4 regions of the Paenibacillus sp. BGI2013 genome follow, and region 4 is predicted to be linked to each of the others. Evidence: riboswitches for the same ligand, from Rfam matches in the RefSeq annotation. Region 4 holds a riboswitch; each other region holds the start of a gene.
What was found. Region 4 has a riboswitch for thiamine pyrophosphate ahead of tenA (thiaminase II). Riboswitches for the same ligand answer to the same signal wherever they lie in the genome.
Positions count from the first base shown of each region.

Region 1 (5,931 bases), on a different contig from region 4:
GATATGGAAGCGCCAGGCTGAAGTTACGAGCGATTGTATGGAGATACGTACGGATTACGGATGACCCCCCATTTAATTGATCAGCGAGATATGCCGAGATCATTCCATACATGGACATGATCAGAACCATGCCAATCACCATGAAAAATGAAATGACGAGCACACCCAAAATCTTGTTGGACTTGTCAAAGGGCAAGGCGAATGCAATCTTTCTCGCCACAGGGCCAACAATGAAAGACTCCATCAGAAACGCGATGACAAAACATAATACGAATTGAAGCAGTATTTCAAGCGGGGACATCTTGCCAAGTAACCCACTGTGCCATAGATTGAAGAATATCATGACCAAGACCATTCCTGTACACATCATTAATCCGAAAATAATCTGTTCCTTCTTGCTGGTTGGCAATTCTCTCATCCTCTCTGTTTACCTTCGTAATTATAGAGATGAGGAAACCCTCCACATAAGTGAACATTCTGTGAACAATTATGATTTTTCCAATTTAAAATTGGATTTGACAACCATGTAGTACAGCTCTATGCTATCCCTTAAAATGGTAGAAACATTCACTACATAAGGAGGTTTTTGATTGTGAGTTTTCAAAAGCGCATTGACCACGTCGGCATTGCCGTTCGTGATCTGGAGACCACGCTGCGTTTCTACACGGAGATCGTTGGTCTTGAATTGAAAGACCGGGTGACCCATACCAACGGTATCATTCAGCTCGCCTTCCTTGGCTTCAATGGAAGTAATGAGACTGAGATTGAGTTAATTCAAGGATACAGCGACAAGCTGCCTTCTGAAGGTACGGTGCACCATTTTGCGATCCACGTGGATGATCTTGATTCTGAGTACAAACGCATTCAATCCACCGAAGCCGAATTTATCGACGGAGAGATTATCACACTGCCTAACGGTTACCGCTATTTCTTCATCTATGGACCTGAAAAGGAATGGATTGAGTTCTTCCAGCGCTAAGAAATGGAGCTGATTTCATGAACATTTTAATTACCGGCGCAGCCGGAAAAATTGGACGTGACTTGTCCCAATACTTGTCAGATACATTTCACCTGCGACTAACGGATTTGAATATCTACAGACTGCATACGTATCAAGGGACAGGCCATGAGATCATGACACTGGATGTGACAGACCCCGAAGCCTGTCAGCATGCTTGCGAAGGCATGGATGTGGTTGTACATCTGGCGGGAGATCCTTCCCCGCATGCCGGATTTTATGAATCGTTGTTGGACATCAATATCAAAGGCACATTTAATGTATTCCGTGCAGCCAAAGACCAAGGTGTACGAAGAGTCATTCTGGCAAGCAGTGCACAGACGATTGAGGGGTATCCCATTGATGCTCAGGTCTATCCGGACATGCCGACACGCCCACGGAATTTGTACGGGGTTAGCAAATGTTTTGGAGAATCGCTCGCTTCCTATTTTGCGTATACCGAAGGTTTACAAAGTGTAGCAATACGTATAGGTGCATATGATGATTTTCAACCGGACGGACCCGTGCTGGAGGCAAGGGATATGAGCGCGTATATTAGTCCGGCTGACTTGTGTGATTTGATGTTCAAAGCAATTACAACTACCGATCTGGAACCCTTCACCATACTGCATGGGATCTCGAATAATCGGTTTAAACGATTAAATCTGGAAACCACTCAGAAACAGGTAGGTTATGACCCAAAATCCGATGCTTTTGCACTCAGTCAGATTGCCTTATATGATTCCCCACGATAATTATTGAAAATAACACATCCAAACAGGCTGTTATACATATGTATAACGGCCTGTTTATAACTTATACGTGTCCCTATCCAGTTCATGACTGGACAGGTCCTACCCTCTGGCCTATAATTACACCTAGTAATGCCCGTAACTTCATAGTTTCCCAGGGGAGTCGGAATTGGCCGGCTGAGAGTGTATCCCACCAAGATACTAACCCTTAGACCTGATCTGGATCATGCCAGCGTAGGAATCGGAGTATATCGAAATGGCACAGCCCTATGGCTGAACGCCACCTCTCTAACGCCTGCACGCGTCCCGGAATACGGGACGCTTTTTTAATGTTCTTTTATATAGCCAGAGAGCTAAAAAAAGTGACGTTATCCAGATCTCAACTGGTATAAATCTGTCGATTTATGCAAGATGATTGGATATGAAGCCAAGGAGTACCCCGTGCCAATCGGCCGGACATACCGAAGGAGAGAACCACAGATGAAATGGCGTAAAACGATGGGATTGTTGCTCTTATGCGTGCTTATGGTGACTGTAGCCGCATGTGGTGGCAAAGAAGCTGCCCCAGCTGGGCAGAACGGCAACACAAATACGGAAAGCAGCAACGAAGGTGACACTGCCGCCCTGAAAGATATTAAAGTGGTGCTCGACTGGACACCAAATACGAATCATACAGGCCTGTATGCAGCTGTAGATCAAGGTTTTTATAAAGCCGAAGGCTTGAACGTGGAGATTGTACAACCAGGTGCCGGTGGCGCAGATACAATGGTTGCCTCAAATGAAGTACCGTTTGGCGTAAGTTATCAGGAGAGTGTAACTCAAGCCCGCACACAGGGTGTTCCACTCGTCTCCATCGCAGCAGTTATTCAGCATAATACATCCGGGTTCGCTGCTCCGGCGGATCGGAATATCAAGTCACCGAAAGATTTTGAAGGTAAAACCTATGGCGGTTGGGGTTCCCCAGTCGAAGAAGCCGTGATGCAATCCATTATGGAAGGCGACGGAGCCGATGTATCCAAAGTGAAAAACATTAATATGGGTGACGCCGACTTTTTCACCGCAGTAAAACGGGACATTGATTTTGCATGGATTTTCTACGCCTGGACGGGGATTGAAGCCGAACTGCGCGGGGAACCGATCGACATGTTATATGTGAAGGATTATTCAGATGCACTGGATTATTACACGCCTGTCCTCGTAACAAACGAGCAAACGATCCAAAACGACCCTGAGTTGGTGAAAGCATTCCTGAAAGCCACCTCCGAAGGGTATCAATACGCAATTGATCATCCCGAAAACGCAGCCAACATTCTGATCAAGGCCGTACCGGATCTGGATAAGGAATTGGTGCTGGCAAGCCAGAAGTGGCTTAGTCCCAAGTACACAGATGACGCCCCGCGCTGGGGAGAACAAAAACAGGAAGTCTGGCAGAACTACACCGACTGGATGTTTAGCAAAAAACTGCTTGATGAACAGATCGATGTGAGCAAGGCATATACAAACGCGTTTTTACCCCAATAAAAATTGCTTAAGTTTAACTTTTTTACACAAGAACGAAGAGTGCAGAACCCATCTGAAGAAGCGAAGCGCTCACCTAAAAGCTTTCTGAAAGAAAGCTGCATCGGAAGCATACGCTATCCCCGGATTTCCTCCATTGGAATTCATTAAAGAAATCCGGGGATAACAGTGATCGGAAGAGGGTACTGCAATCGGAGTGATAAGTGTAAACCTGGTTCAATTCATGCAATTTATCACGAAAGGAGCCGTGATCTCTCATGGCAAGCACACTACTTAGTATTCAGGTTATCCCGAAAACGCCAAATGGCGAGAACTCTTATCCTTATGTAGATCGCGCCATTGAAGTTATTCAGCAATCCGGCCTGAAATATCAGGTGAACGCGCTCGACACCACGATGGAGGGGGAACTGGAGGAACTGCTGGAAGTTGTACGTAAGATGCACGAGGTACTTGTGGAGACTGGCAGCCCAAGCATCATCTCCCAGATCAAAATCGCCCATAGCCCTGCTGGCTTCAGCATGGATACCCTGACGGAGAAATACCGCTAATGCCTGCCTATTTTAAAAGTGTATGGCCGCCCTTTGTGGCGGTTATTCTCTTTATAGCGATATGGCAGGGAGCCGTCTCCCTCTTCCATATTGAGAAATGGATGCTGCCTGCACCGTCCGATATCGCCCGCGAAGCGGCAACCCAGGCCGAACGGCTTGGCATGCACGCTTCCGCAACCATTCAGTTAACGCTGATTGGATTCGCCGCTGGAACAGCGGTTGGATTACTGATTGCGATGGTACTGCATTTGGTCCCTTTTCTCAAGTCAGCCCTGTATCCTTTACTTATTCTTAGTCAAAATATTCCGACCATCGCGCTCGCGCCGCTCCTGTTAATCTGGTTCGGATTCGGGCTACTGCCCAAGCTGATTACGATCATTCTGGTCTGCTTCTTCCCCGTTGCAGTGGCGGCCATGGATGGCTTGACCCGTACTGACGCGGCGATGATGAACTATATGCGCATGGCTGGTGCGAAACGTCATCAGATCTTCTGGAAGCTGGAGCTCCCCCATGCGCTGCCATCCGTGTTCTCCGGTGTCAAAATCGCCGCTACCTATAGCGTGATGGGCGCCATCATCGCCGAATGGATTGGTGCAGACAAGGGTATTGGTTATTATATGATGTTGCAAAAGTCGGCTTATCGTACGGACCGTCTATTCGTGGCGATCATGATTATTGTCGCGCTCAGCTTGCTGCTCTTCCTGTTCATTGCCCTGCTGGAGAAGCTGCTCGTGCGCTGGCGGCCACAAAAGCGGTAGTAAAGAAGTAATCTGTATATTAGGAAGTGATGACCATATGAATCTGCAACAGGATGAACAAGTCCAGCCTGGACGAGGAGCAAGTGTAATGGAGCCAACGCACGGTGAAAAGTTTAACTCGGCTACGCCTGATCGACCTGCCAACACGACTCCTGCTCCGGTTCCACCTGCACTGGATGTTGTTAATGTTCATGCATCATTCCGTGAACGGCGCAACAAGCTACCGGTTCTGAACGGCCTGTCCCTGACTGTGGAGCAAGGCGAGTTTGTTGCTATCGTTGGACCTTCTGGCTGTGGCAAAAGCACCCTGTTCCATATCATCGGTGGTCTGCTGAAGCCACAGGAAGGCCAAGTGCTTATGAACGGTCAGAATGTAACGGGACAGCGTGGCAAGATTAGTTATATGCCGCAACAACCCGCTCTTTTCCCTTGGCGTACCATTGAAGACAATGTACTGCTTGCTGGTGAAGTAGCTTCAAGTGCTCCCCCTCGGGCCGAAGCACTTGAGGAAGCTCGTAAGTGGTTAAGCAGCGTGGGTCTTGCCGGGTTTGAGCAGGCCTATCCTCATATGCTGTCGGGCGGAATGCAGCAGCGTGCTGCTTTTCTGCGCGCCCTGCTCAGTCCGCAGGAGCTGATGCTACTGGACGAACCCTTCAGCGCACTGGATGCACTGACACGTAGCGACATGCAGCGCTGGCTACTTGATATCTGGGAACAGAACCGCCGCTCGGTGCTGTTCATCACCCATAATATCGAAGAAGCATTACTGCTAGCGGATCGGGTCTATGTATTATCCAACCGACCTGCAACAGTGTTGCACGAGGTACATGTTCCTTTTGATCGCCCAAGACGAGAAGAAATTACGGAGGAATCCGCTTTTCTGGAGCGTAAACGGCAGATTGCTCAGTGGATGAGAGAAGAACAGCAGAAAGCCCGCCTATAATAATAGCGCGGGTTTTTTAAGTTATTATTTTCCTTTATTGGGTGATCCACCATAAGAAATTCTGCGTAACATAGTTAGAATATAAATGACCACAAGGAGGAATTCCCGCGTGCATTCTCAAGCTTTTGCACCATTAATTGATGCTCATATTCACTTCGATCAGTATACCTCTGACAAACAACGCGAGATGCTGTTATCTTTCCCGTCTCAACAAGTCGAGGCAGTCATCGCCGTGTCCATGAATCTCGCTTCTGCCCAGGCCAACCTGGAGCTTGCAAAGCAACATCCACGCAACATCTATCCGGCCTTCGGTTTCCATCCGGAACAGGAACTACCATCCGTTGCAGAAATGGACCTGTTCTTCCAATGGATCGAGAAGCATATGGGACAAGCCACAGCCATAGGAGAAGTTGGC
Region 1 covers NZ_PJFA01000015.1:146,472-152,402, reverse strand. The annotation lists gene CXK86_RS27270 (DUF2798 domain-containing protein) at 1-418, opposite strand, end outside; gene CXK86_RS27265 (VOC family protein) at 593-979, shown strand; gene CXK86_RS27260 (NAD-dependent epimerase/dehydratase family protein) at 997-1,752, shown strand; TPP riboswitch at 1,896-2,008, shown strand; gene CXK86_RS27255 (ABC transporter substrate-binding protein) at 2,230-3,270, shown strand; gene CXK86_RS27250 (thiamine-binding protein) at 3,525-3,815, shown strand; gene CXK86_RS27245 (ABC transporter permease) at 3,815-4,573, shown strand; gene CXK86_RS27240 (ABC transporter ATP-binding protein) at 4,611-5,516, shown strand; gene CXK86_RS27235 (TatD family hydrolase) at 5,602-5,931, shown strand, end outside.
Region 1: it holds a riboswitch for thiamine pyrophosphate, as region 4 does, so the genes downstream of both, CXK86_RS27255 (ABC transporter substrate-binding protein) here and tenA (thiaminase II) in region 4, are expected to answer to the same signal.

Region 2 (5,931 bases), on a different contig from region 4:
AGCAAGGAAGAGGCTGCTGCACTGATCGTTGCACGTATAGCCGATCTGGAGTTTACAGATGAGTCTGATATCAAGCTGGGCGATCTGATCTCCATTAGCAAACAGGTTGGCGACAACTATGTGGCGTGCGAGGGCTGTGCTTCTTAAGTGAACATTTAGAAATAGGAAGTCTCTCAAAATACAAGCAAGTCTCTTCTTACAGGAGGCTTGCTTTTTTGTATACACCAAAAGAGATATCGTTCAGTCATTCGGCTGGAGATATCTCTTTTTTTCTCTAATCCATCTAACCCCAAGCTTAATAAGGCGGCCACAACAACTTGCGTGCCGTTTCGTAACGTTCGGCCACAGCGGGCCAGTAGACAACGTTCCACCAATCCTCGATATACTTTTTGCGTTCATTCTGATGTTTCAGATAGTAGGCATGTTCCCACACATCCAGTGGCAGGAGTGGTACGATATCGGACTGGGACAGGTTCTGGTGTTTTTCCGCCTGCAAAATCTCCAAACGATGTGCTCTCGGGCTCCAGACAAGCATCGCCCAGCCACTGCCTTCCACCTTGTTCGCGGCTTCTGTGAATTGATTCTTAAACGCTTCATAACTCCCGAAATCTCGCTTGATCTGCTCTGCGAGCATACCGGAAGGTTTGCCGCCGCCAGCAGGGTTCATAATTGTCCAGAAGATCGTATGCAGGTAGTGGCCTGCCCCGTTGAAGGCAAGTTCACGTTCCCAATGTTTGATGAGTTCAAAGTTATTCTTTTTTCGCGATTCCGCCAGCTTCTTCTCTGCTACATTCAGTCCGTCCACATAAGATTGATGGTGTTTGTCATGATGGATACGCATCGTCAGCTCATCAATATGTGGCTCCAGCGCATTGTACGCATAGGGGAGAGGCGGCAGTGTGTGTCCTCCAATGGGAACCGGCTTTTCTTTTACAGGAGGTGCTGTAGAGCTGGGTGTGGCTTGTGTTGTTCCGGTAGAAGACGGTTGAACGGTTGCGGATTGGATCTGAGCTGGAGCGGCAGGTGCATTTACATTTCCCTCTGGAGAAGTTGGAGCTTCTGAAGCTTGGCGATGGATGCTTCCTGACTCTGACGTATGCAGCGCATTTTCCAGAAAAAGTGATGGCTCCGAATCCGTCTCACGCAAGATGCCCGGTTGGCCAAGCGTATCCAATACACCCAGAAAATACTCCGACTCGCGGATAAAATGCAGAATGAGTACTTTGGCAAGCGGAACAGCTTGCACAGCAGCACTTTGCTCCAGAAGAACATACAGCTGTTTGATGAACTCTCTCGATTGCTGCCGAGCTGCCAACACAAGTTGATCGATACAACGAACCATGTAGGGAGCAGGTGGATGGGTTGCGGGCAATAGTTGTTTTAAAAGCTGATTGGCTACTCGCTCACTGTTTGCAAAGGTAACCTCCCATTCCTCCAATAGCTTGACGTATGGGGGCTCCAGATCAGGAACCAGGGCACGAATCACGAGTGTATGTTCTTTCTCCTGCTCTTTCCAAAAACGAATTTCCTCCAATGTTCGCAGAGGCAGCAGGTGACCATATCCATACCAGTTCATCTATGTTGAACCTCCTTCAGATGAAATTCATTGCATGCAGACCGTCTGTTCATGCGTCCCAAGAGTATATTCCGCGAGCTTGTTGTCCTATGAGTGCAAAAAAAAGAGCCCCTGAGGGCTCTGGAAAAAATTCAATGATTGAAATTTGGTTATTCTCCATTATTCGTGTTTTGCACATCGTCACTGCTTGTTTTCGTTACATGACTCAGGAAAGTTGAGACACGGCGCAGATATTCCTTTGGATGCTCCCGGAAGATCAACTCATGATGCGCATCCTGGACAATCCATACATCCGAGTACGGATTGGTCTGGTTGGCGGCGAGTTGCTCCGCAATTGGATAAGGCGCCTTCTCGTCCTCTGTACCATGGATGAAGAAAATCGGGAACGGATAATCTTCCTTTTTCACTTCCTGGTATGGAATCTGTTGTAATCCGGTACCATTCAGAACAGGGAACAACAGTTTCATGATCTCCAGTGTAGGCTGACGTGGCAGATCGATCTGGTTGTGAATGTTGTGGTACAGCGTATCTGGCTCCAGCAGGAACGCACTGTCCAGAATCATTGCATCCACTTCCTTCGTAATCAGTCCGGTTTGTAACGCTGTACCGGCACCCATCGAGAAACCCCAGACAACCAGTTCCTGCGCACCACGTTGCTTGGCGAACTGGATCGCACCGAGCAATTGCTGTGACTCAGCTTTGCCACCTGTGGCTACAGCTTTGTTCACCTGTGAGGCGAAGCCATAATCGAACATGACCACGTTGAACCCAAGTTGATGGGCATAGTGTGCCAGGTCATACATGGGTACCCATGTTTCTTCACGATTGGCACCATAGCCGTGACTGAAAATAATCGTTTTGCTTGCAGCATTGTCAGCAGGTATATACCATCCCTGCATCGTCCGGCTGCCATCTGCTGCCGGGAACGTGATGTCTTCGTACTTCATGTTCTTGGCTTGCATCGGATTGGAGAAGACTGGCGCTACCGTTGGATTGGATAATACCCATGCGATATAACCATGCAGTGCAATAAAACAAAACAGTAGAAAAAATACAACGGAGAGCAGCAACGCTACGATAATATGTTTGAACCGAATCAGCCTCGGTGATAGGGAAGAGGGCAGATCGGACACTTTTGTTTGCAGCGGGGCTTCGCTCTGGGATGATTGATACATGAATGCCCCTCCTTTGAAGTTCAGTTGAAGATAACAACGACATGAAAAGAGAATTGCGTCGATTTCAGAGCCTGCTTCAGAGCGATATCTTAATGTAATATATCTTTATCGTATGTTCCAATATAGTCAAAGTCAATTGATTGAGGGCATTTGTTACGCAATTGTTATATAGTTCTTAAGATATATGGGTAACATTACCTTAGTGTGTAAATTACAGGGGATTAAGTCTTATAAAAAGGGAAAATTTACACGTTGGCCTATTTTGATTTTGGCTCTTTTTGGTTTACAGATGAGACCGTTTCTCATATAATTTATGTAACCAAGTTTCATGTGATGAAACATGAGGAGGGCATTATGCCATGGAAGATCGCAAGTTAACCGTCCGGGCTGTGGAACGGGCGCTGGATATATTATTATGTTTTACCACACGCAGTGATCTGGGACTCACCGAAATTGCCAGCCAGATCGGCCTGCACAAAAGTACAGTCCACCGTTTGATGGCTACGCTGGAGGATCGAGGGTTCGTGATCCGCGATGCAGCAACAGAGAAGTACCGACTTGGCATCCGAATCTGGGAGCTGTCAGCTCATATGTCCCGCAGTGATGATCCCGCTATTCTGCTGTTGCCTGCGATGGAGCGACTGAGAGATCGATTGGGGGAGACCGTGAGTCTGTACCTGCGTGATGGGAGTGAACGGATTCGTATTCAGGCGGTGCAAAGTGATCAGGCGATCCGCCGAGTTGCTCCCGTTGGTGTTAGACTCCCGCTGTCTGTGGGGGCTTCCAGCAAAGTCCTGATGGCGTTTGCCACGGACGAGGATCGTGAAGAACTGATGAACGGGCCGGAATGGCCGGTGTTTATTGATCCCGCGGTGTATTTGGCGCAGATGGGAGATATCCGGGATAACGGATATGCGACGAGTTATGAGGAACGTGAGCCGGGAGCTGCCGCGGTATCGGTACCGATTATGGATCGCAGAGGCAATATTGCAGCCGCACTCTCGGTCTCAGGGCCTGTCAGCCGACTCTCACAGGAGACATTGCATGAATACGCACCTGTGTTGAAGGATGCTGCTACGCAAATGGGGCTCATGTTATCCTGATGTTGAGGTAAGTTTTTTCTCCAATAGAGTTTGATCATTTGGAATATAAAGGTTGTTTTTATGTTCCGGTTGCGCTACTCTGTAATGGACGGCCCAACGGGGCCAGCTTCATTGAATATGAACAGCGGCTTATGTAAGCCGCAACTTATTAACGTTACTGGGGGAGTCCGAATTGTCCGGACTGAGACGGAATCGCATGAGATTCCGGACCCTTTGCACCTGATCTGGATCATACCAGCGTAGGGAAGTAATCGGCGATATGACCACAACCACCACATGATGTGACCCTTGTAGGGCTCCGTTAAGGAGCTGCATAAAGGTGCATTATTGGTGATGGACATAAAAGTCGGTTCCTTCGGGGACCGGCTTTTTTATATACAGGGAACGGGCGATATAGCGCATACTCCATCGACTTCTTTTTCAATACCTGCGAAAGTGGGCTTGGATGAGGAGGGAAGTCACCATAGATCCATGATCTGTGCTGCCTTCCGGTCTGTTGTGAACTGTACATAAATTATGTCTCCCCTGGTCTGGTGTAGGATCGCTCTTTCTTCTCTGCATTGCGCATGATTTGGGACAGGTACGTAAGTGAGCTAATGACTATTCCAACCAAACAAGCGACGAACACTGAGGAGGAGACAAGCGAACATGAGTACAGGAAATCAAATGGGACAACAAGCGATGGAACGGGAACATAACGATCAGCAGGTGGAAAAGGAAACAAGCGCGGCCGGACGGGTTCAGCCTTTTCCGGGCAGCCGCAAAGTCTACATTCAGGGCTCACGGCCGGACATTGCTGTACCGGAACGTGAGATAGCCCTTCATGACACGAATACTCCCCAAGGGGTGGAGCATAACGAACCGCTGCGTGTCTATGATACGAGCGGCCCCATGACCGATCCCGCATTTCATGCGGATATCCGCGCAGGTTTGCCAGCCCTGCGCACCCGCTGGATCACAGAGCGTGGCGATGTTGAAGCTTATCAGGGTCGTACGGTTAAACCGGAGGATAACGGACTGAAGCCCGGAGGGAAGAGAGCTGGCGCTGAAGAGTACCCCGGATTACGAGGCAAACCGCTGCGGGCACAGCCAGGACGTTGTGTGACTCAGATGCATTACGCGAGGCAGGGAGTCATTACGGCAGAGATGGAATTCGCCGCCATTCGTGAAGGCGTGGAACCGGAATTTGTAAGGCAGGAGCTGGCGAGTGGACGGGCCATCCTGCCGTCCAACATCAATCACCCGGAGAGTGAGCCGATGTTGATTGGTCGTCATTTTCATGTGAAGATCAATGCCAATATAGGCAACTCTTCTGTATCTTCCTCCATCGAGGAAGAGGTGGAGAAGATGACTTGGGCGGTACGCTGGGGATCGGATACCGTGATGGATCTATCCACAGGCAAAAACATCCATACCACCCGGGAATGGATCATCCGTAATTCACCTGTGCCGATTGGTACGGTGCCGCTGTATCAGGCGCTGGAGAAGGTGAATGGCGAAGCGGAAGCGCTGACCTGGGAGTTGTACCGTGACACACTCATTGAGCAGGCAGAGCAGGGCGTGGACTACTTTACGATTCATGCAGGTGTACTGCTGCGTTATATCCCCATGACCGCCAAGCGAATGACAGGCATTGTGTCTCGGGGCGGTTCCATTATGGCAGCATGGTGTCTGGCGCATCATCAGGAGAATTTTTTGTATACCCATTTTGAAGAAATCTGTGAGATTATGAAAAGGTATGATGTAGCGTTTTCGCTGGGAGATGGACTTCGTCCAGGCAGTATCTACGATGCCAATGACGAGGCTCAGATGGCGGAACTGGCTACGCTCGGGGAACTGACGCAGATTGCGTGGAAGCACGATGTGCAGGTGATGATCGAAGGTCCTGGGCATGTGCCGATGCATAAGATCAAGGAGAATGTGGACTTGCAGATGGAGATCTGTAAAGAGGCACCGTTCTATACGTTGGGGCCGCTGACGACCGACATTGCCCCGGGTTACGATCACATCACATCCGCCATTGGTGCGGCCATGATTGGCTGGTTCGGCACGTCGATGCTCTGTTATGTTACGCCAA
Region 2 covers NZ_PJFA01000023.1:50,691-56,621, forward strand. The annotation lists gene CXK86_RS30580 (hypothetical protein) at 1-147, shown strand, start outside; gene CXK86_RS30585 (Fe-Mn family superoxide dismutase) at 296-1,576, opposite strand; gene CXK86_RS30590 (alpha/beta hydrolase) at 1,726-2,751, opposite strand; gene CXK86_RS30595 (IclR family transcriptional regulator) at 3,111-3,854, shown strand; TPP riboswitch at 4,004-4,117, shown strand; gene thiC (phosphomethylpyrimidine synthase ThiC) at 4,536-5,931, shown strand, end outside.
Region 2: it holds a riboswitch for thiamine pyrophosphate, as region 4 does, so the genes downstream of both, thiC (phosphomethylpyrimidine synthase ThiC) here and tenA (thiaminase II) in region 4, are expected to answer to the same signal.

Region 3 (5,931 bases), on a different contig from region 4:
TGGCGATTGTAAAAAAAGCAGTGCACATCTTCAGCAAACCAAAGAGCTAAGATTTCAGTTTGTGGAAGACCATCGCTCCGAGTTTTCTTTGGAGAAGATGTGCAGTACCTTTCAAGTATCACGGAGCGGATATTACAAATGGCGGATGGACCGAACCGGCATGCGGCAGAACCGTAAAGACGAGGTCATGAAGCGTATTCGGTATCATTTTTACGACCACCAGATGCGGTGTGGAAGCCCTAAAATTACGTATCTGCTCCATTTAGAAGGGTTGCGAATCTCTTCCCGTACCGTCAGTATATACATGCGTCAAATGAATCTACGTTCTGTAGTCATGCCCAAATATCGCGTTCAGACGACGGATTCCAAACACGACCATCCCCTTGCGCCCAATACGCTGAATCAGCAATTTAAAACGTCCAAACCGAATACGGTATGGGTTACCGACATCACCTACATTCCTTGCCGAGGAGGTCGTCTATATCTCGCCAGTGTTCTGGATTTGTGCACACGTGAAATTGTAGGTTGGCGTCTATATAACCATATGGAAACCAGTTTGGTGATGGGTGCACTGGAGGAAGCTTACAAGGCCAAACGCCCCGCTCCGGGATTACTCCATCACTCGGATCGCGGCTCTCAATACACGTCAAAAGAATACGTGGAGCAACTAAAATCATACGGAATGGAATCAAGCATGAGCCGCCGAGGAAACTGTTATGATAACGCCTGTATTGAGTCATGGCACAGTATTTTAAAGAAGGAACTCATTTACTGCAACCCTCGTTTTAAGACGCCGGAAGAGGCTTATACTGCCATCTACCAGTACATCGAGTTCTATTACAACCGCAAGCGAATGCATGGCGCGCTAGGGTATCTTTCCCCTGCTCGTTTTGCGATGAAATTTACGGACAAATCCGCAGCGTAGTGTCTACTTTTTTGACATAGGTCCACTTTAGATTTCTGCAACCGCTCCAAATCCCTGAATAGGACGCCTCAGATTCGTTAGCGGTCGTAGCATGCTCTGTTTCGATCAAGTTAAGGAGCGTTTCAGCTCCCAGTAAGCTTGAAGATAAGCGCTAATTACATTACCAAATACATATCAACAAGCCACCCAAACGCATATCAATCTGCCCAGATGCACATCAAGCCAGTCAAACGCATATCAATCTACCCAATTGCACATCAAGCCACTTAGGATTATTATAAATTCTGATCCTCCGATGCTTGCTTCAGGCCAATTCCATTCCACAAACCTATATGCATCCGATCCTCACGTTCTTGCTAACTTTTCCTTTATTCGCGTTGCTCTCCTTTATTTACTCTCCTTGCAGAGTAATAAAAGCATCCTCGGCTTTCACCGATTCAGGAATCAAATCCTGTTCAACGAGCCATGCACGTACATTTTCCCACGATTCCATTTCCTGCCGACCAAATGGTTGGCCTTCTTCATTCATGAGTGGTAGCAGAATTGCCAGGCTTTTGGTTTCGATCTCCGGGTCAAGCGGTGATGTTTCATTCTCATGAGCGAGCAGAATACTCAAGGCTTCTTCTGGATGCTCAGTCACATATTTCTGTCCTTCCTGGACCGCTTTGACGAACCGGGTAACTTGGTCTTTTTTTGCTTCAATGCCAGCTTCACTTGCAGTCAGGACCAATTCATAATAATCAGGCACACCATAATCGACGGGGTTAATCGATTTCATGGCATGTCCTTCTTTCTCCAAAATCAATTGTTCATGGTTAATAAAACCACCCATAATCGCATCCGCTTGTCCGGAAGCCAGCGAAGGAATCAGATCGAACCCAACGTCGACCAGATTTATGTTGTCGGGATTGCCGCCATCCTTACTGATCATCGTGCGTACCATCGCTTCGTACAGAGGAATGGAGGAATAACCAACAGTCTTTTCTTCAAGATCTTTGGGTGAACTTACGTTGCCATTCGCTTCGGTCAACAGATGCACTAGGGGGTGGCGAACAACAGCAGCAATGGAACGTACAGGAATGTTCTCGCCACGCGCGAGTAAGATTTGGGGCTGGTAGCTTAAGGCCAGATCAATTTTTCCGGCAGCAACAAGTTTGAGCGAATCATTGGTATCCGCAGGCATCTGAATATCGACATCCAGATCTTGGTCTGCAAAGTATCCTTTTTCCTGAGCCACATAGATGAAGGAGTGTACTGCATTCGGGTACCAGTCGAGCATGATAGACAGTTTATCTTTGGTGTCTGATGCTGGTTCGGTTGCAGACGGATCTGTTTGCTGTGTATTGGTTGCCGAATCTGTTGTTGGCGTATTTTGGCTAGTGTCTGTGGTGCTGCATCCGCTAACGATCAGCAAAAGGCTAATGAGTATGATGGGAAGCAGGGAGTATATACCTTTGTTATTCATAAATGAAGTTCCTCATTTCATCGTTTTGATTTGTAGAAAATGGGCAACAGCATGTTAACGATAATGTGACAATGAACTGATTGAAGATGTTGCTGAAATTGTGCATAAGATATGTTTTGTTTTGAAGAATGTAACTCTTGTATTTACATCAAATTTCTATCTAAGTATTATCCAACTTTTCTGTTGCCTCCATGACGATGACGCCGTATGCTAAACCGTTTCTCCAGCCAGGCAATCAGTACAAACAAAACGATCCCAAGCAGGGATAACAGCACAATAGCGGCAAACATCGCATCCGTGTTCATGTTGCTGGACATGCGGCGGCTGAAGTATCCGAGACCTTTGCTGCCACCGAGCCATTCGCCAATCGTTGCCCCAACCACGCAGTACACCACAGACATCTTTAGCCCGGAGAAAAAAGAAGGAAGTGCCAGCGGAACCTGGAGTTTGCAAAAAATATCCCACTTGCTGGCGCCCATGGTGAGCAGCAGTTCACGCTGCTCTGGATCGCCTTGGCGGAGTCCATCGTAGGTACTGACCACAATGGGAAAGAATGCGATTAAGAACACCACGGCGACTTTGCTCCACAACGTGTAACCAAACCACAGGATAAATACGGGGGACAAGGCAATCAGCGGGATGGTCTGACTGATCACGATGAAGGGATACAAGGCTTTTTCAATCGATCGGTTCATATGCATGCCTGTTGCTAGCGTAATTCCAGTCACTATGGACAAGACAAAACCAACAACAACCTCCATAAAGGTAGCAGGCAAATGGATGGTCAACAGCAGACGACGATGCTCAACCAGTGAGCCTATGATGGCCGTGGGTGCAGGAATGATGAAGGAGGGCACCCATCCCATACGCACGATCACTTCCCAGATCGCCAGTAATAAGAACATGAGCATAATAAACAAACCATATTGGGAAAACGACCTAGAGAGCCACTTCGAACACCACGCCCAGACGCTGACCTCAGCTCTATCGCTTTGCATGCAATTGTTCCTCCAGTTGTTGTCTCATCTGCACGAGAGCCGGTTCGTAGATCATGTTCGAATGCCTTGGGCGTGGTAAAGGAACCGTCATCTCACGCAACTGCTGACCTTGCCCCCCTGGAGTTAACAGAATGATACGGTCACTTAACAGCAGGGCTTCTTCGATGTCATGTGTAATGAACAGCACGGTTTGGCCAATGCCCTCCCAAAGCTCCAGCAACCAGCGATGCATTTCTCGTTTGGTTAAGGCGTCGAGTGCACCGAAGGGTTCATCCAGCAACATGAGCTGCCCGCCTGTAAGCAAGGTACGAAGAAATGCCACCCGCTGCCGCATGCCGCCGGATAACTCATCCGGGTAGGCCTGTTCATAACCCGACAGGCCGAACCTTGCCAACCCAGCTAGGATGTTTGCCCGTAACTTGTCCTTGTCTTGTCGGCCTGGTGCCAGCTCGGCAGGCACCATGCAGTTCTCCATGACGGTACGCCAGGATAACAGCAGATCTTTCTGCGGCATATAGGCGACTCGTCCGAGTCGTTGTCCTTGCGGTACATCAGCTATATCGATGATGCCAACGGTTGGCTCATGCAAGCCTGCGAGCAGCTTGAAGAGCGTGCTTTTACCTGATCCGCTGGAGCCGATGAGCGAGACAAATTCTCCTTGTTGAACCTGAAGCGACACATTGGAGAGCACAGGGGAATCCTTTTTTCCGGGAAAAGCAAAGCTTACGTTGTGAATGGTTACATGGTTATCCATCTGATCCTCCCCCCCTTGATGTCAGACTGCTGGAATAACAACGGCATCCTGTCTCTGCAAAAGAAACAAAAAAGACCCACCCATTTCCGGAGAAATGAGTGGGTCTGTAAGTTAAATCCGCAATTTATCTTCACATACATGAAAAAAATCCGCTTACTAAAAGGCCGCTCCACTTCCCTCCGCTGGTATGATCCAGATCAGGTTCAAAGGGTCCGAATAGTCATATTCGTCTCAGCCGCAAGGCTCCCCTAGTGCAAAAGTTCAAGATATGCAGTTGTGTGTTCAGCATATATCACTTGAACATGAACTGTAAAGAGGCAGCATGATGGATTTCTTGAGATGAGCGTGGAGTCAGACCGGAACAACTGAACAATTTACCTGGGCTCCCTAACCCGATATAATAGTGGTGGCGCATATTGGCCGGATCACAAATGCAGGCGGGATTGTTCTCCCTCCGAAGCAGAATGGGGACCCGAGTTGAAAACGTTCAAAAAAGTATATATTGAGATCACGAGTATCTGCAATCTGACATGCAGCTTCTGTCCGCAGACACAGCGTGCCAAAGGATTCATTGACCCTGAAGTCTTCAACAATATACTGGATCAAGTTAAACCACACACCAATCATATTTATCTACATGTCAAAGGCGAACCCTTGTTGCATCCCAAAATAGATCTGTTGCTCGATTCCGCACATGAAAAGGGACTCAAGGTGAACATTACAACGAATGGTACACTGCTGCCCAAGACTCAGCATAAATTGCTTGGCAAACCGGCGCTGCGGCAGATGAATTTCTCCCTGCACAGCTTCGATGGGCATGAAGGTTCAACAGATCGTGACGGATACCTGCGTCATATTTTGTCCTTTGTACACGAGGCCGTTAAGCACAATGTCATCATCTCATTCCGACTTTGGAATCTGACGCAGGATAACTTCACAAATGCTCAGATGAATCGAAATCGGGAGACCCTTGAAGTATTGGAACGTGAGTTCAATCTGGACTTCCGCATTGAGGAAAAAGTAGTTCCAGGCAGCGGGGTCAAAATTGCCCCGAATGTATACCTGAATCAGGACCATGAGTTCCAGTGGCCAAGTCTGGATGCACCTGAAGATGACGGCAAAGGCTTCTGCCATGCATTGCGTGGTCAGGCAGCTGTGCTTGTAGATGGAACGGTGGTTCCATGCTGTCTCGATGGCGAGGGTGTCATTAACCTCGGTAATGTGCACGAGAAGTCATTCTCGGAGATTATTGAGGGAGAGCGAGCGAACAATCTGGTATATGGCTTCTCCAAGCGGGAAGCTGTGGAAGAGTTGTGTAGAAAGTGCGGTTATCGTCAGAGATTCGGAGCCTGATATCATATATCAGCAAACCGGAAGCCATTCAAGATCACACATTTGGAGACAAATGCAGTGGTCTTTCTTTGTTATCGGGGATTAAGTGAGGGGTATATACGTTACAAATGAGCATACCTGAGGTTGATATCAGCATATTGCTTGAGGGACCTGATATGCAAAAAATGCCGATATGACAGGGATTGTGCGTTGTCATGATATATCTGATCTAATGATTATTCTAGTTACCTTCCTTATTTGGTAGGATTAGGTTGTAGATCGAACAGAGGTGCACCTCTGACGATCTTTCAGGACAAGCTCAGCCTTGTACAATACTAAAAAACAAGAGAATAAGGGAGGAATAAAGTTATGAAAAAAATGTTGACGTTGTTACTGTCTGCTGGTTTGGTTGCTTCTATATTTGGTGCAGTTCCGGCTGCGGCTGCGCCTACGGTTG
Region 3 covers NZ_PJFA01000011.1:7,570-13,500, forward strand. The annotation lists gene CXK86_RS23145 (transposase) at 1-50, shown strand, start outside; gene CXK86_RS23150 (IS3 family transposase) at 62-925, shown strand; gene CXK86_RS23155 (ABC transporter substrate-binding protein) at 1,317-2,390, opposite strand; gene CXK86_RS23160 (ABC transporter permease) at 2,558-3,388, opposite strand; gene CXK86_RS23165 (ABC transporter ATP-binding protein) at 3,375-4,142, opposite strand; TPP riboswitch at 4,300-4,402, opposite strand; gene CXK86_RS23170 (radical SAM/SPASM domain-containing protein) at 4,620-5,495, shown strand; gene CXK86_RS23175 (pectate lyase) at 5,844-5,931, shown strand, end outside.
Region 3: it holds a riboswitch for thiamine pyrophosphate, as region 4 does, so the genes downstream of both, CXK86_RS23165 (ABC transporter ATP-binding protein) here and tenA (thiaminase II) in region 4, are expected to answer to the same signal.

Region 4 (5,931 bases):
GTGACACAGCAGGAAGCACACGAAGGTCAGTCCAGCATGCTGGTCGCCAACCGTGAGCGTTCCTATCATGGACCGATGTTATCCATGAAGGATCTGCTTAAGCGTAACCAAGAGTACGAAATTGCGGCATATGTAAGACTTACTCAGGAGCCCACCACGGATCAAACACTACAGCTCACCACATATAAAAAAACAACTTCCGAAAGCTGGAACCCAATCGGTAGCGTGAAAATTGCCAAAACAGAATGGAATACATGGCACAAGATCACCGGAAAATTTCAGTATAGCGATGATCCCACTGAATTGAATTTGTTCATCGAAACACCCTACATCTCTGAAGATAGCGTAGATACGTTATCGTTCTATGTGGATGATGTATCATTTACTCTGGCCGAGCAACTGGAGATTGAAGAAGGTATTCTGTCTCTGAAGGACCTGTATCAAGATGATTTCCCCATTGGTGCAGCGGTGTATCGCTGGCAGTTGGAAGGCGCATACGGACAACTGCTCACAAAGCACTTTAACAGCTTGACCGCAACCTATGAGATGAAACCGAAGTACATGTCTCCTTCCGAAGGTGTTTATGAGTTCGAGGCAGCCGATCAATATGTTCAGTTCGCCGAGGAGCATGGTATGGGCGTACGCGCACATGCGTTGTTGTGGCATATTGATGCAGCAGAGTGGATGTTCAAGGATCCTCAGGGTAACCCTGCGAGTCGAGAATTACTACTTGCCCGGATTCAGGATTACGTTGAAACCGTCATGACCCGATACAAAGGTAAGATCTATGCCTGGGATGTGGTAAACGAGGCGATTGCGGATAGCAATGGTGATGCCAACGGTTTACGTAAAAGTCCCTTTTATGAACTAATTGGTCCGGATTATATTGAGAAAACCTATGAATTCGCTCGTGCAGCCGATCCGAATGCCAAATTATATTACAACGAATACTTCACGGAAATCCCTGAGAAAAGAGAGCATATGTATCAGTTGGTCAAACGACTGAAAGAGAAAGGGCTCATCGATGGTGTGGGTTTGCAATCCCACTATAACCTGGAATCCCCGCCCATCAAGGAAATTGAAAAAACGATCAGCATGTTCGCCGAACTTGGATTGGATATTCAGATCACGGAACTGGATGTGGATAGCGGAATTCCATTTGGTGAAGAGATGTCCGATGAAGTTGCAGTAAAGCAGGCGTATCGATATAAGGAACTGTTGGATTTGTACAAAAAACACAAAGACCACATTTCTTCAGTTACCTTATGGGGACTCCAAGATGAGAAGTCTTACAACAACCAGGCTATGCTGTTTGATTCAGCCCTTAAGGCCAAAAAAGCATACTGGGGACTTGTGGATGAATCCAGCTTGCCTGTGTTGACACAGAGAGCCGTCTCACTTTCGGGTAAACCGGATATCAAAAAACAGTCACAAGATCCGCTCTGGAACAAAGCGGTGTCTACTCCACTGAAGGGTGACTCTGCGGGATCAGCCAGTTTCCGCACCTTATGGGATCATAGTAACCTGTATATCCTCGTGGATGTTCAGGATGCGAAGGCAGATGTGAATGACAAAGTAGATATCTTTGTTGATCTCAATAATGGCAAGACCACTTCATATGAAGTAGATGACCGACATGTAATCATTAAGCGGTCGGGCAAAGCTGAGGGCGTGGAGAAGCGTTCATATCGTGTACGCGAGACCAAAGCCGGATATCAGGTTGAATTGTCCATTCCGTGGGGTGGTATCCAAGTCGGATCAGAATATGAAGCCGGATTGGATATCCGTGTGACTGATGGCGGTTCAAGTGGGACACAACCTTATAATCCACTGTACTGGAATGATCGAACACAATCTCAGGAACAGGATACAAGCAAATACGGCGTGATTCAGCTTGCCCCTATGCCCAAATCTGCACAAGCTGTACAAGGGATTGTTCAGATTGATGGGAAGAAAGACACATCATGGAATAAGGCTGCACCGATTGAAGTAAACCGGTTGAACCAAAGCGAAGGTGCAGAGGCAGTGGCTCGCGCAATGTGGTCAGGTGAATATCTATACCTGCTGATCGACGTCACTGATCCAAACATCATCACAGATAGCATCAACCCATGGGATCAGGATTCGGTTGAGATTTTCCTGGACGAGAATCACCAGCGCACACCGTATTTTCAATATGATGATGCCCAGTTCAGAATCAGTGCAGACAATGTAGGAACCTTTGCAGGGGGTGCCTCACCTGGACGCCTTGTAAGTGCTGTGAAGAAAACAAATAAAGGATATCTCGTAGAAGCCCGAATCCAGTTACATTCACTGACGCCCAAAACAGGAAATGTTCTCGGTTTCGAGCTTCAAATTAACGACAACCAGGGCGGAGGTAAGCAGAGCGTAGCCAAGTGGAATGATACGACCAATGAGAGCTGGAGAAACACTTCCCAGTACGGAATACTCACTTTTGTCGGAAAGAACAAACTCGGACATTAAACCATCGGCAGTAGTTGCAAGAATAGAAAACATCATAACAGTGGCTAAAACTCAACCATTGTTGTGATGGTTTTCATCGTTTACATACGTCACCAAAGGTGATGAGGGGCGATACAATCTGCCTTGACTATATTTAACAGCCCTTGATATACTAAATGGATGTTATTTTTTCTTTTATGGGAATAAGAAAGTAATCAACTACATACAACCGTTTGCGAGGGAGCCTTAACCGGCTGAGAGGGTGTTAAACCGACCTTACCTGACTTGGATAATGCCAACGTAGGGATGCAACGATGAAACACTGTACTTGGGTAGCTCATGCGAACCCCCTTGTTTTAGTGTATTTGTCTGCGAAACATCCTATGGATGTTTCGTTTTTTTGTTTTTAATACGTACATTATGAATTGGAGGAACACATGTTGACTATTTCAGAGAGACTATATCAGGCAGCACAGCCCGTGTGGAAGGAATGTCTCGAGCATCCCTTTGTTAAAGGAATCGGAGATGGTTCCTTACCGGTTGAACAATTTCGTTATTATTTGCTGCAAGACTACTTGTACCTGTTCGATTATGCCCGTGTATTTGCACTAGGTATCGTCAAGTCGCACGACCCCAAATTGATGCAGTTTTTTAGTAAAAACGTAGATAACATCCTGAATGGTGAAATGAAAATTCATCGTTCTTATATGGAGCGATTAGGAATTACAGAGGATCATGTGTTCCAGGTAAAACCTGCACTGAAAAATGCAGCCTATACTAACTATATGCTCTCTATTTCCCATGCGGGTGGCATAGCAGAAGTACTTGTATCCATTCTGGCCTGCTCATGGAGCTATGCGGAGATTGGTCAAGTCCTTGCTCAAAAGCCAGGTGCAGCTGATCATCCTTTTTATGGAGAGTGGATCACAGGATATGCTTCCTCTGAATACAACAGCAACAATCAATCCCTAGTGACGTTAACGGATAAGCTATTAGAAGGCTGTAGCGAGGGAACGTACCAACGGATGGAAGATATTTTCGTGATGTGCAGTCGCTTTGAGCTTGATTTTTGGGAGATGTCATGGAGGTTGGAGCCTTGAGTTCACTAATAGTTAATTCAATTAGCGAGCAGCGTCCATAAACAGTCTCAGGATGAAAAATAAGTAGATTTAAGTAAAGGAACGCTTGTATATGCGTGTTTCGTGACGATGCCAAAAAAAGGGCGGAGTGTATCCGCCTTTTTTATTGTTGAAATTCTTGACACAGGAACATTTTGTTCACTGAAGTCTCTAGCTAAAATCAAAAAGGGTGTCAGGACGGAATGTTCATAGCAGTCTGAATATTTTTCAGATCGAGCTGAATTTGCTCTGCAATATGGTAAGGGTGGTATAAGCCATGCTGCACCATGTAATTTGATATCTTTTCATGAGAGTCTATGGCTTCATCGAGCTGTTTCATCAAAATTTGTTTGATTTCGGGGGTGGCACATTCGGTCACAGCCATGGCGTAGTTTCTGACACCGCTCTTGGCGTTCATCAAAAAATCCATTGCGATCACGTCATCGGTCAGCGTATTAAGACCAGTCATGTGTTCTAATATTGGGTTCATTTTTTTATCTCCTATACAGTCGCTTTAGACAGCACTCCACCGAGCTCCTGAAGCTGCTGTTGTGATAATGTCGCATCTTGTTGCAAAATTTGCTTGAGCTCCGGGTCGGTTACCAGAGCTTGCATGGTCTTGGATTTTGTCATGCAAACCGTCTTGAACGCAGCTATTTCATGCACCTCGAGCATCTCATGCAAAGCGTATGTGGAATCCATTCAGATTGTCCTCCCATGTATCAATTCATATTTAAGGCTTTAAGATGACTTTAATGCAATCGTCCGTTTTTGTATCGAACACTTCATAGCCCCGCTTGGCCTCGCTGAGCGGAATGACGTGCGTAACAATGTCCCCAGGGTCCACTTTGCCAGACGTAACCAACTCGTACATGTATGGCATGTAGTGAATGACCGGAGCTTGTCCGGAACGGATATTCACGTTTCGCTGCATGATGTCACCGAGCGGGAATCCGTTATAACGTCCGCCGTATACACCAGTGACTTGAATGGTGCCACCTTTGCGGACAGCCTGAGATGCAATGATAAATGCACTCATGGTGCCGCCTTGCAGTTTCATACCGCTGGCTAGAAATTCAAGATCGCTCATCTTGCCGTCCATTCCTACCGCATCAATCACGACATCGGCGCCGCCTTTGGTCATTTCCTTGAGAGTGTTCCCAATATTCTTATCCTGTTCGAAGTTTACGATTTCCACATTGTTTGTTCGCTTTGCATGCTTTAAGCGGTAATCGACATAGTCGACGGCTATGACCCGCTTAGCTCCTTTCAGCCAGCAGAACTTCTGGGCCAGGAGTCCGACCGGACCGCAGCCGAGCACGATGACTGTATCACCATTCTTAACGCCGGCGTTATCTACGCTCCAGAATGCCGTCGTCATGGCATCGGCGATCAAGCTTAGCTTTTCGTCCGGTTGTTCGCAGTTTTCAGGGATCTTAAAGTGGGTAAAATTGGCAAATGGGACCCGTAAATATTCGGCTTGCCCGCCGGGATATCCGCCGGTCGTTCCGGAGTAGCCGAAATATGCGCCCATATCCCCGTGTTCGTTTGAATTGTCACATTGGCTTTCCAGCTGATTTTTGCAAAAAAAGCATTCTCCGCATGCGATGTTAAACGGAATGATCACACGGTCACCTTTTTTTACCTTGGTCACGCCAGGACCTACTTCTTCTACGATCCCCATCGGCTCATGCCCGATGACATAGTTTTCCTGAAGGTTAGGGATCATCCCGTGAATAAGATGAAGGTCAGAACCGCAAATGGCGGTACTGGTGATCTTTACGATCATATCGTCCGGTTTCACAATCTTCGCATCCGGCACCTCTTTGACCACGACATTTTTAACCCCTTGATACGTTACCGCCTTCATGCTTTATGTCCTCCAATATGTTCATCTGGGGTCCGATCAAACATCCCTTTACGTGACGTATCACCCGGGAACAGATTCATCTGCCCGATCATCACCGTATTTTTCGCCGAAAGCTGATCGAGTTGGTACTGTTCGTTCAACTCATAAGGATGAAACCATTTTTTGCGCATCATGAGCTCCGAGATTTCTTGGTGCATTGCAATCCCCTGCTTAAGATGAGTATGCAGCAGGGCTCTTACATCCGGTGAAGCCGTTTCCGTCAGGGCGATGGACAAATTACGTACACCCTCCTTGGCACGAAGAAGGAAGTCCATGGCAAAAGTCATATCTGCCATTTCCGGCATATTCAATGAATTAATCGGATCTAAATAATCGGTATTCATCTGAGTTCCCCTTAATGTGTTATAGGTGTCGGATTATTTGGAACGGGTGCTTGGAAAGGAGCTCTTGCGTAGATTGCTTGCAGCTCAGCGATCTGTT
Region 4 covers NZ_PJFA01000004.1:431,063-436,993, forward strand. The annotation lists gene CXK86_RS12855 (endo-1,4-beta-xylanase) at 1-2,484, shown strand, start outside; TPP riboswitch at 2,691-2,788, shown strand; gene tenA (thiaminase II) at 2,901-3,563, shown strand; gene CXK86_RS12865 (spore coat protein) at 3,775-4,071, opposite strand; gene CXK86_RS12870 (hypothetical protein) at 4,083-4,283, opposite strand; gene CXK86_RS12875 (zinc-dependent alcohol dehydrogenase) at 4,315-5,451, opposite strand; gene CXK86_RS12880 (spore coat protein) at 5,448-5,834, opposite strand; gene CXK86_RS12885 (spore gernimation protein GerQ) at 5,846-5,931, opposite strand, start outside.